Regions from separate parts of the Streptomyces sp. NPDC001787 genome, predicted to be linked through region 2. Evidence: riboswitches for the same ligand, from Rfam matches in the RefSeq annotation. Region 2 holds a riboswitch; each other region holds the start of a gene.
The links. A riboswitch is a leader RNA that binds a small molecule or an ion and turns the genes downstream of it on or off. The one in region 2 is predicted to bind cyclic di-AMP.

Region 1 (3,265 bases), on a different contig from region 2:
GCGCGTCCTCCTGAACCGCCCGGAACAACACGTCCGCTTCCACACCCCCACCATCACCTTCTGTACGTCCTGTACATTTCTTACGGACGCGGCCGCAGGCACTCCAGGGACCACGTGCCCGGGAGCGGCGTGCCCGCAGAACAGCGACCCACCGAGAAAAACCGCGCAGATCCCAGGAGAGGCATCGCCATGATCCGACCTGCCGCCCGTTACGTCCTGCCGGAGTTCACCGAGCGCACCGCGACCGGGACCCGGACCCTGGACCCCTACTCCAAGCTGCTGTCCGAGCGGATCGTCTTTCTCGGCACCCCGGTCGACGACACCGCGGCCACCGACCTGATCGCGCAGTTCATGTATCTGGAGCACGCCGAACCGGACCGGCCCATCTCGCTCTACATCAACTCCCCCGGCGGCGAGTTCAACGCCATGGCCGCGATCTACGACACCATGCAGTACCTGGCGTGCGACGTGGAGACGTTCTGCCTCGGCCAGGCTTTCTCCAGCGCCGCCGTGCTGCTGGCGGCGGGCGCACCGGGCCGCCGACATGCCCTGCCCGGCGCCCGGGTAGTCATCCGGCAGCCGACGCTTGACGAACCGGTCCGGGGCCAGCCGTCCGATCTCGAAATCGAAGCACGCGAGCTGATGCGGGTGCGCGAGATGCTCGCGGCCATGCTGGCCCGCCACACGGGCCGGTCCACGGAGCGGATCACCGCCGACATCGAGCGCGACACCATCCTCGACGCCCGGGCCGCCCTGGCGTACGGGCTCGTGGACCACGTCATGGAGAACCGCGGCCCGTCCCGGCCGCCGCACCCCCCGAGGTGAACCGACCATGCTTCCACCGGAGTATCCGCCGCTCCCCGCGCTGACCCGCGCCGAGGGGGAGTTCATCGACCGTTACCTGGAAGTTCTCGACCAACTGGGCCGGATCAACCCGGCCCGCGGCAGTGACACCTATGGCGCGCTCCGGGCCGCACAGGCCCTGGCCTCCCGGGCTACGGCGCTGCGCGACGCCCTGGCGCTGATGCACGAACGGGGTGAGGCGCAGATCCACGCGTCGACGCTGGCGCGGGCCATGCGCCTGCTCGACGGGGAACGCCGCGCCGGCCGGGTCACCATGCCCCCGCCACCGGTGGGCTGACCCCGTCCCAGGCCCGCCACCGGGCCGGGGATTCCGCCCGTCCGCTCTCCCGGCACCGGCTCCGGCTCCGTACCCGGCACCTCATCCGCCACCGGCTCCCGGCTCCCGCTCACGGGGAGCCGGGACTTCGCCACGCCCGGTCCGGCCTGGCCACGCCTCACCAAGCCTCGCCCCGCCACACCTCATGCGCCCTTCCGCGCCCCGCCGCACCTCTCCGCGCCCGCCCCGCGACACGCCCGGCAAGGAGATCAGATTTCCTCCCTCGTTCGGCGTAGGCGGTCCCCCTCGCGAGGGACAGCCCAACTTGCGCTCAGCGCGTGGACAGTACTCGGAATCTGACGTTCCGTCGCTGGTACGAGACTGGTCGCGCAGCCCGGCCGAGGGCGGAAATCGGGCTCGTCCACCCGAACGGATCAGTCGTGACGACTCTCACAAATCGCTGTTTCAGCTCGGAAATCCGGCACTCCGTGAGTCAAGATCCCTGGGACGACAAGCCCCCGCCACCGCGGCGGGGCGGTCCGGGCGGACGCCGAGTCCTGCCGCTGCCCGGATGACTGGTCGACAGAAGTGGATCGGCAGGAGTGGAGGACCCGAGCACAACGGGTCGGCCGGGCAACCGGTCGCCCCTCGGGGTGAAGCCGCCAAGTGCGGCCGGGCAACTTCGCCAGCCCGAACCCGACAGGTCATCCTTCACAGGCGGCTGACGAAGGGTTGCGCATGACTGCGCAGGTACATGTCCCGTCTCTGCTCACCCGGGCCGGTACGGCCTCGGTCCTCACCTTGGCCGTCGGCTCCGCCATGCTGGCGCCGGGGCTGGTCAACGAGGCCGAGGCCGCCACGCACTCGACGAAGGCGCTCACGATCGCCGCGTCGAAGAAGGGATCGCCCTACAAGTACGGAGCATCCGGTCCGCGCCGGTTCGACTGCTCGGGGCTGACTCTCTACTCCTTCAAGAAGGCCGGCAAGAAACTCCCGCGCACGGCCCAGCAGCAGTACAACAAGACCCACCACATCTCGAAGTCGAAGCGGAAGAAGGGCGATCTGGTCTTCTTCCACTCCGGCCGCAGCGTCTACCACGTGGGCATCTACGCGGGCAAGGGGAAGATCTGGCACTCCCCGAAGACCGGGGCGGTGGTCCGGCTGGAGAAGATCTGGTCGAACAGCGTGTGGTACGGACGGGTCCGCTGACCTACGGCCGGACCCGCTTCAGCGCAGCAGCGGTCCGGTCACCAGCACGAGTCCCAGTGCGGTGAGCGCCGCGCCGCTGCCGCCCTCGATCGCACGGGCGGTGCGCGGCCGGCGCAGCCACCGCCCCAGCCGGTCCACCAGCAGGGCCACGGCCGGGAACCAGACGAGCGCCAGCGCCACGACGACGGCCGCGAGCAGCAGGGTCCTGGGCAGCGGCGGCTGCCCCTCGGGCACGAACTGGGGCAGCAGGCTGAGAAAGAGCACCGGCGCCTTGGGGTTCAGCGCGTTGGTCAGAAAGCCCTGTCGCAGGGAGCGTCCCAGCTCCTTCCGCGCGGGACCGGCCTCCGGTTGCGCCGGCCGGTCCGGCTCGGCGGGCCGCCGTCTCAACGCCGACAGGGCGCCGATGCCGAGCCAGAGCACATACGCGCCGCCCAGGAGCTGGACGGTGCGGAACAGTACGGGCAGGGTCACCAGCACTGCGGCCAGGCCCGCCACGGCCAGCGCGGTGTGCACCAGCAGTCCCCCGGCGACGCCCAGCGCGGTGGCGACCCCGGAACTGCGCGAGGCGAGTGCGTTGCGTACGACGACGGTGAAATCGGCGCCGGGCAGCGCGACCATCCCCGCGGCGACTCCCGTGAAGGCGAGCAGTTGTGCGTCCATGGTTACACCCTGGACCGGAAGAGCCTTTAGCGTGTACTTGCAATCTTCTGGGTCTGCCAAAAGGAACGCTTAATGTACGACCCGACACGGCTGGCGGCGCTGGTGGCGGTCGCCGAGGCCGGATCGATCACGCGTGCGGCGGCGCGTCTGGGCTACACCGCGCCCGCGCTCTCCCAGCAGCTGGCCAAGCTGGAGCGCGAGGCCGGTGCGGCGCTCCTGGTCCGTCATCATCGCGGGGCACGGCTGACGGCGGCCGGTGAGCTGCTGGCGGGCCGG
Region 2 (3,265 bases):
GCCCGGCGTTGGCGCGCGGGTAGTAGGTGCCGTACATCTCGTCGGCGTCGACCGTGGGGAGGATGGCGCCGAAGTTCTCGCGCCGGGGGGTGACGGCCATCCCCCCGTTGACCAGCGAGCCGCCGCCGACGCCGCGGCCCTGGTAGACCGTGATGCCGCCGAACTCCTCGGCGTCCAGGATCCCGGTGTAGCGCGGGATGTTCCGGTCGATCGGGAAGCCCAGGAAGTTGCTGAGCGGCTGTTTGGTCTTGGTCCGCAGCCAGTAGGAACGGCGGTCCGGGCTGGTCGTGTTGGCGAAGATCCTGCCGTCCGGCCCGGGGGTGTCCCAGGCCATGCCCATCTCGACCATATGGACATCCACGCCCGCCTCGGCGAGTCGCAGCGCGGCGACGCAGCCGCCGTATCCGGTGCCGATCACCAGGGCCGGGACATGGGCCCCGGGATCGATCCCGGCGGTCGCCACCCCGGTCTCCGCCCTGGCCGAGGCCGGGTGACCCGCCAGGGTCACGGCCCCAAGAAGAGAACCTGTTCCTGCAAGGAATCTTCGACGCGAGACGCCCTTGGATCCCGCATTCTGCATGGTAGTGTCACTCATGTGACATCCCTCACTCTCGACAGAGTGAAACAGGTTCTACTGTCGAACGCGTGGTAAGTCACTACACACTCACGGGTAACTTGCAGTCCGGCCCAAGGCCGTACCGGCACAGGCCGGCGGGCGGCACGGAGTCCTGCGACCCCGCACCGCCCGCCGGCCTGCCACTCACTCCCGCGGCTGCCGGGTGTCAGTACGCCCCGAACACATTGTCGATCGAGCCGTACTTGTCGGCGGCGTAGTTGCACGCGGCCGTGATGTTGGCGACCGGGTCGAGGCTGTCCATCGACGTACCGGGCACGTGGTAGGCCTGGAAGGTCGGGTCGATGACCTGGAGGAGACCCTTGGACGGGGTTCCGGCGGCGGCGTTCGAGTCCCAGTTGTTGACGACCAGCGGGTTGCCCGAGGACTCGCGCATGACGTTGCGGTGGATGCCCTCGTAGCTGCCGGGGATCCCGTGCTCGGCCATGACGGCCAGCGACTCCTTGATCCAGCCGTCGAGGTCGTTCGTGTACGCCGTGGGCTGCTCGGCCGCCACGGCGGTGGTGCCGGCACCGGCGGCGGCCTCGGTGACCGTACCGGTGGCCACGTCGGCGGCGGAGCCGTTGGCGGCCGGCTGCGCGCTCGTGCGCTGCGAGCGGTCGGCGCGGTCGCCCCCCTCGCTCCGGTCGGACGAGGAGACGGTGGACCCGGGCTGTGCCGGAGCCTTGGATCCGATCGACAGCTTGAGGCCGGGGTGAATCAGGTCGGGATTGTCACCGACGGCCTTTCGGTTGTCGTCGTACAGCTTCTGCCAGCCACCACCGAGAGAATAGCTGCGGGCGATCTTGGAAAGCGAATCGCCCTCGACCACGGAATGGGTCGTGGCACCCGACTGCTGCGCGGCAATTTCCTTGACGGATACGGCAGTCGGCGCCGCCGCCTTTTCGGCGGCGATGGAGTGCTGCGCGGGTGCCGCGGGTGCCGCGGAGGCGAAGCTCGCACCGGCCAGCGGGAGCACGAGAGCGGCTCCGCCGGTGCCCACGGCGATGAAACCGCGGGTCAGACGGGCGGACGTGGAACGACGGTGCTTGCCCGTTTCGGGCATGGTGAATTCCTCTCCGCCGCCTGCGAGGTGAGCTGTCGGGTTCAGGCTGGAGCTGCCTGGCCGCATGTGAATGCGACTTCACCCCAGCCGGTCCGGATACCGGACCGGCGTCTTACCTGGGTCCCCCGCTCCTGCCGTACGTGAGTAGGTTCGATTGCCGGACGGCGGCAGGATTAGGCGTTCCATCCGGATTGACGGTGACCGTAGGCGAGAAATCTTGATCGGAACAAGCCCTGAATTCCGAATCGCATTTACCTCGCAAGATCAATTGACGGAAACCCCTGTCGGCAATCCCACGACACGAAGTCAGATTCCCCGGCACAGAAGGGAACCGGGCGGCGCGTGACAGCGTCCGGGGCCCGGAACGTGACGCTCACCACTGAGTCCGATAAGGGCGATTTGCGCGAGGCGCGAAACCGGCAAACGGCCTGAATGATCTTTTATGAAGAGAGGGATCAATTCCGGTCAATCGCTCAAATCGCCCATTTCGAGCCCTCGGGGCGGGCCGGCCGGAAGCTCCGCGGGACCCCGGCCCGACGTCCGGACGCGACAGGGCTTAACGTGTGCGTTGGAGACTGGTAAGCCAACCCTTACCTCCGCTGCTCGCCGCACCCTGCCCGCGTTCGTCCGCCCTAAGGAACAACACGCCATGACACGCCCCGTCCGCGTCGCCATCGTCGGAGCCGGTCCCGCCGGGATCTACGCAGCGGACGCGCTGCTGAAATCCGAAGCCGCACAGGACCCGGGTGTGTCGATCGACCTGTTCGAGCGCATGCCCGCCCCCTTCGGTCTGATCCGCTACGGCGTGGCCCCGGACCACCCCCGGATCAAGGGCATCGTCAAGGCGCTGCACCAGGTGCTGGACAAGCCGCAGCTGCGGCTCTTCGGCAATGTCGACTACCCCCACGACATCGGCCTGGACGATCTGCGGTCCTTCTACGACGCCGTGATCTTCTCCACCGGCGCCGACGCCGACCGCGCGCTCGACATCCCCGGCGCGGATCTGGACGGCTCCCACGGAGCGGCCGACTTCGTCTCCTGGTACGACGGGCACCCCGAGGTACCGCGCACCTGGCCGCTGACGGCGGAGAAGGTCGCCGTGCTGGGGGTCGGCAACGTGGCCCTGGACGTGGCGCGCGTACTCGCCAAGACGGCCGACGAGCTGCTGCCGACGGAGATCCCGGCCAATGTGTACGAGGGCCTGAAGGCCAACAAGGCGCTGGAGGTGCACGTCTTCGGGCGGCGCGGCCCCGCCCAGGCCAAGTTCAGCCCCATGGAGCTGCGGGAGCTCGACCACTCGCCCAACATCGAGGTCATCGTCAACCCCGAGGACATCGACTACGACGCGGGGTCCATCGAGACCCGGCGGGGCAACAAGCAGGCCAACATGGTCGCCTCCACGCTGGAGAACTGGGCGATACGCGACGTCGGTGACCGGCCGCACAAGCTGTTCCTGCACTTCTTCGAGTCGCCGGTCGAGATCCTGGGCGAGGACGGCCGCGTGGCCGGTCTGCGTACCGAGCGCACCGAGCTGGACGGCACCGGCAACGTCCGGGGTACCGGCTCCTTCACCGACTGGGACGTGC
Region 3 (3,265 bases), on a different contig from region 2:
CATCGCGGAGACCGCCATGCGGGCCGTGCTGCCGACCCCGGACGACCGGATCGGCGGACTGCATGTCGCCGCACGGTACGAGGCGGCCCAGGCGGACGAGTTCGTCGGCGGTGACCTGTTCGCCGTGGCGGACACCCCGCACGGCGTACGCCTGGTGCTCGGGGACGTACGGGGCAAGGGGCTCGACGCGGTCGAGGCGGTGGCGGTGATCATCGGGGCGTTCCGGGAGGCCGCCGAGCAGGAGCGTTCGCTGGAGGGGGTCGCCCAGCGGCTGGAACGGGCGCTGGCACGGGAAGGGACCCGGCGCGGCGGGCTCGACGCGATGGAAGGGTTCATCACGGCGGTGCTCGTCGAGATCCCGCCCGGTTCCCTCTCCTTGCGCATCGTCAACCGGGGGCACCCCGAACCGATCCTGCTGCACGCGGACGGAGCGCTGGAGGTGCTGTCGCCGACCGTGCCCGCGCTGCCGCTCGGGATGAACCTGGGTGCGTGGCCGGACCGGGCCGACGAGTGGGGACTGCCGCCCGGGGCGACCCTGCTGCTGTTCACGGACGGCCTCTCCGAGGCGCGGGACGCCTCCGGGGCCTTCTACGACCCGGCGGCCAGGCTGCGGGGCCGGATCTTTCCCGGGCCCGAGGAACTGCTCTCCGCGCTCACCGACGATGTCCGGCTGCACACCGGCGGCCGGTCCACTGACGACATGGCACTTCTCGCGGTGGGAAGGCCCGCTGAGGGACAGCCGGAGCGCCGGACGACCGTGAGGATCGTGGGCCGGGGCGATGAATGAGCGGGACGTGCGGGCGCGAGGCGCCGGCGTGACATGCGGACGGACGGGCGTGACATGTGGACGTGCGGGCGCTCCGGTTGCCGGGCGATACCACCGTCCGTAATCGAAGGACACCGCTCCGCATAACGTTTGATGCGACGTCAGAAATCAACTAGTGATCGAATCGTGCTCTGCTCGTCCGATTCGGGACGGTTGCGTCCTGTAAGTCCAGGCCGAAGTCGCGAACGATCACTCGGAAGAGCTTGGAATAGGACCCGTCCGTCTATTAACGTTCGATAACGCAGCGCGGTCGTCCCAGTCGTCGCAAGAGGCGGCACCGTGCGCGAGCGCCGAATCCCGCAAGGGAACCGGGGAACCACCTACATGGGGTGAATCGGACACCTGTGTCTCGTCAGAGACGGAGGGGCCCGTAGGAGACCTTCCTGCTCCGAACCCGTCAGCTAACCCGGTAGGCGAGAAGGAAGGAAAGGAGTGCGCCCACGTGGCGTCCAACAAGCCTGCCCCCGAGGCCCCGTCACCCTTCGCCACCGGCAACTTCGGTGACGCGGACAGGACCTGGGAGGAATGGAATCCCACCGAGGAGTCCATCCGGCCCGTGCGCGGCAGGCACCGCGTAGCCAAGCAGCGGGGACTCGCCCGTAGCTCCACCGTCCTCGGCGTCGGTGTCATCGCGGCCGTCGGAGCGGGCGGCATGGCCACCGCGCAGAGCAAGCCGCCGGTCTCCATATCTCTTCCCGATTCCCTCGCGGCCAGTCTCCCCGACGCCAAGTCCCTTCCCGGTGTGGGCTCCTTCCTGTCCGACGACGAGGACAAGAAGCCGGTCGCGACCGCACCGCTCACCTCCGCGGGCATCACCGACGCCGAGGCGGAGCAGGGCACGACCGACCCGGGCGAGGCACTGCGCGCCCGCATCCTCCAGCAGGCCGAGCAGCAGCAGGCCAGCGCCGACGCCGAGGCCAAGGCCGCCGAGGAGAGGGCGGCAGCCGAGAAGGCCGCCGCCGAGGCCAAGAAGCAGCAGGACAAGGCCGAGGCCAAGGCCGCCGCCGAGAAGAAGAAGGCGGAGGAAGCGGCGAAGAAGAAGGCGGAGGCCGAGCGCCTCGCCAAGCTCGCCGCCAGCTACGCGCTGCCGACGTCCTCGTACAGCATCACCTCGACCTACGGTCAGTCCGGGACGATGTGGTCCTCCGGCCACCACACCGGCCTCGACTTCGCGGCGCAGAGCGGCACCCCGGTCAAGGCCGTGCACAGCGGCACCGTGAAGTCCGCCGGATATTCCGGCGCGTACGGCTACCGCACGGTCCTGGTGCTCGATGACGGCACGGAGATCTGGTACTGCCACCAGTCCTCGATGAACGTGTCGGCCGGTCAGAAGGTCAGCACGGGCGACACCATCGGCCGTGTCGGTGCCACCGGCAACGTCACCGGCGCCCACCTCCACCTGGAGGTCCACACCCCGGGTGGCTCCGCCATCGACCCGATGAGCTGGCTGCGCAGCAAGGGGCTCACGGTCTGAGAACCCGTTGGGTGATCTCCGGGCGGAGGTCACCCGGCAGGCTCCGGGCCCCCGCACCCGCACCGCGCTCCCCCCGCGCCCTCACCGGGCGCCCCCGAACCCCGGCAGCCCTGACGCACACCCCCCGACGTCAGGGCTGCCGGTCCGTTGTCATGGAATAGCGCCCCCGGGTGCTCTCGTTGAACCCTCTATGACTTCTGTGACTTCTCTGCGCCCGCTCGGTTCCTCCGGCCTTCAGGTCTTCCCCCTCGCCCTCGGCGGCAATGTCTTCGGCTGGACGGCGGACGAGGCACAGTCCTTCGCTGTGCTGGACGCGTACGCCGCGGCGGGCGGCAACTTCATCGACACCGCCGACTCCTACTCCGCCTGGGTCCCCGGCAACGAGGGCGGCGAGTCGGAGACTGTCATCGGCAAGTGGCTCGCCTCGCGTGCCAACCGGTCCGACATCGTCGTCGCCACCAAGGTCGGCGCCCACCCCGCGTACAAGGGGCTCTCCGCCACCACCATCAAGTCCGCCGCCGAGGAATCGCTGCGCCGGCTCGGTACCGACCACATCGACCTGTACTACACGCACTTCGATGACGAGACCGTCCCGGTCGAGGAGATCATCACCGCCCTCGACCAGTTGGTGAAGGACGGCAAGGTGCGCGAGATCGCCGCCTCCAACATCAGCCCGGAGCGGCTCCAGGCGTCCCTGGACTTCTCCGAGCGCGAGGGCCTGGCCCGTTATGTCGCCCTCCAGCCGCACTACAACCTGGTCTCCCGCGACACCTACGAGGGTGCCCTCCAGGACACCGCGGCCCGCGGCGGTCTCGCCGCCGTCCCGTACTTCGCGCTGGCCTCGGGCTTCCTCACCGGAAAGTACCGTCCGGGTACGTCGGTCGACAGCCCGCGGGCCGAGGGCGCGGGCCGGCACCTGGAGTCGGAGCAGGGCCGCAAGGTGCTGGCGGCGCTCGACACGATCG

Region 1: it holds a riboswitch for cyclic di-AMP, as region 2 does, so the genes downstream of both, ABT170_RS24810 (C40 family peptidase) here and ABT170_RS18620 (transglycosylase SLT domain-containing protein) in region 2, are expected to answer to the same signal.
Region 3: it holds a riboswitch for cyclic di-AMP, as region 2 does, so the genes downstream of both, ABT170_RS32655 (M23 family metallopeptidase) here and ABT170_RS18620 (transglycosylase SLT domain-containing protein) in region 2, are expected to answer to the same signal.

Annotation. Positions count from the first base shown of each region.
Region 1 is NZ_JBEOZE010000019.1:121,550-124,814, forward strand. Features, by position in the region: gene ABT170_RS24800 (ATP-dependent Clp protease proteolytic subunit) at 190-825, shown strand; gene ABT170_RS24805 (hypothetical protein) at 833-1,141, shown strand; cyclic di-AMP (ydaO/yuaA leader) riboswitch at 1,691-1,855, shown strand; gene ABT170_RS24810 (C40 family peptidase) at 1,859-2,329, shown strand; gene ABT170_RS24815 (LysE family translocator) at 2,348-2,989, opposite strand; gene ABT170_RS24820 (LysR family transcriptional regulator) at 3,062-3,265, shown strand, end outside.
Region 2 is NZ_JBEOZE010000012.1:79,769-83,033, reverse strand. Features, by position in the region: gene ABT170_RS18625 (GMC oxidoreductase) at 1-595, opposite strand, end outside; gene ABT170_RS18620 (transglycosylase SLT domain-containing protein) at 783-1,679, opposite strand; cyclic di-AMP (ydaO/yuaA leader) riboswitch at 1,682-1,840, opposite strand; gene ABT170_RS18615 (FAD-dependent oxidoreductase) at 2,329-3,265, shown strand, end outside.
Region 3 is NZ_JBEOZE010000032.1:70,082-73,346, forward strand. Features, by position in the region: gene ABT170_RS32650 (PP2C family protein-serine/threonine phosphatase) at 1-787, shown strand, start outside; cyclic di-AMP (ydaO/yuaA leader) riboswitch at 1,105-1,257, shown strand; gene ABT170_RS32655 (M23 family metallopeptidase) at 1,269-2,300, shown strand; gene ABT170_RS32660 (aldo/keto reductase) at 2,500-3,265, shown strand, end outside.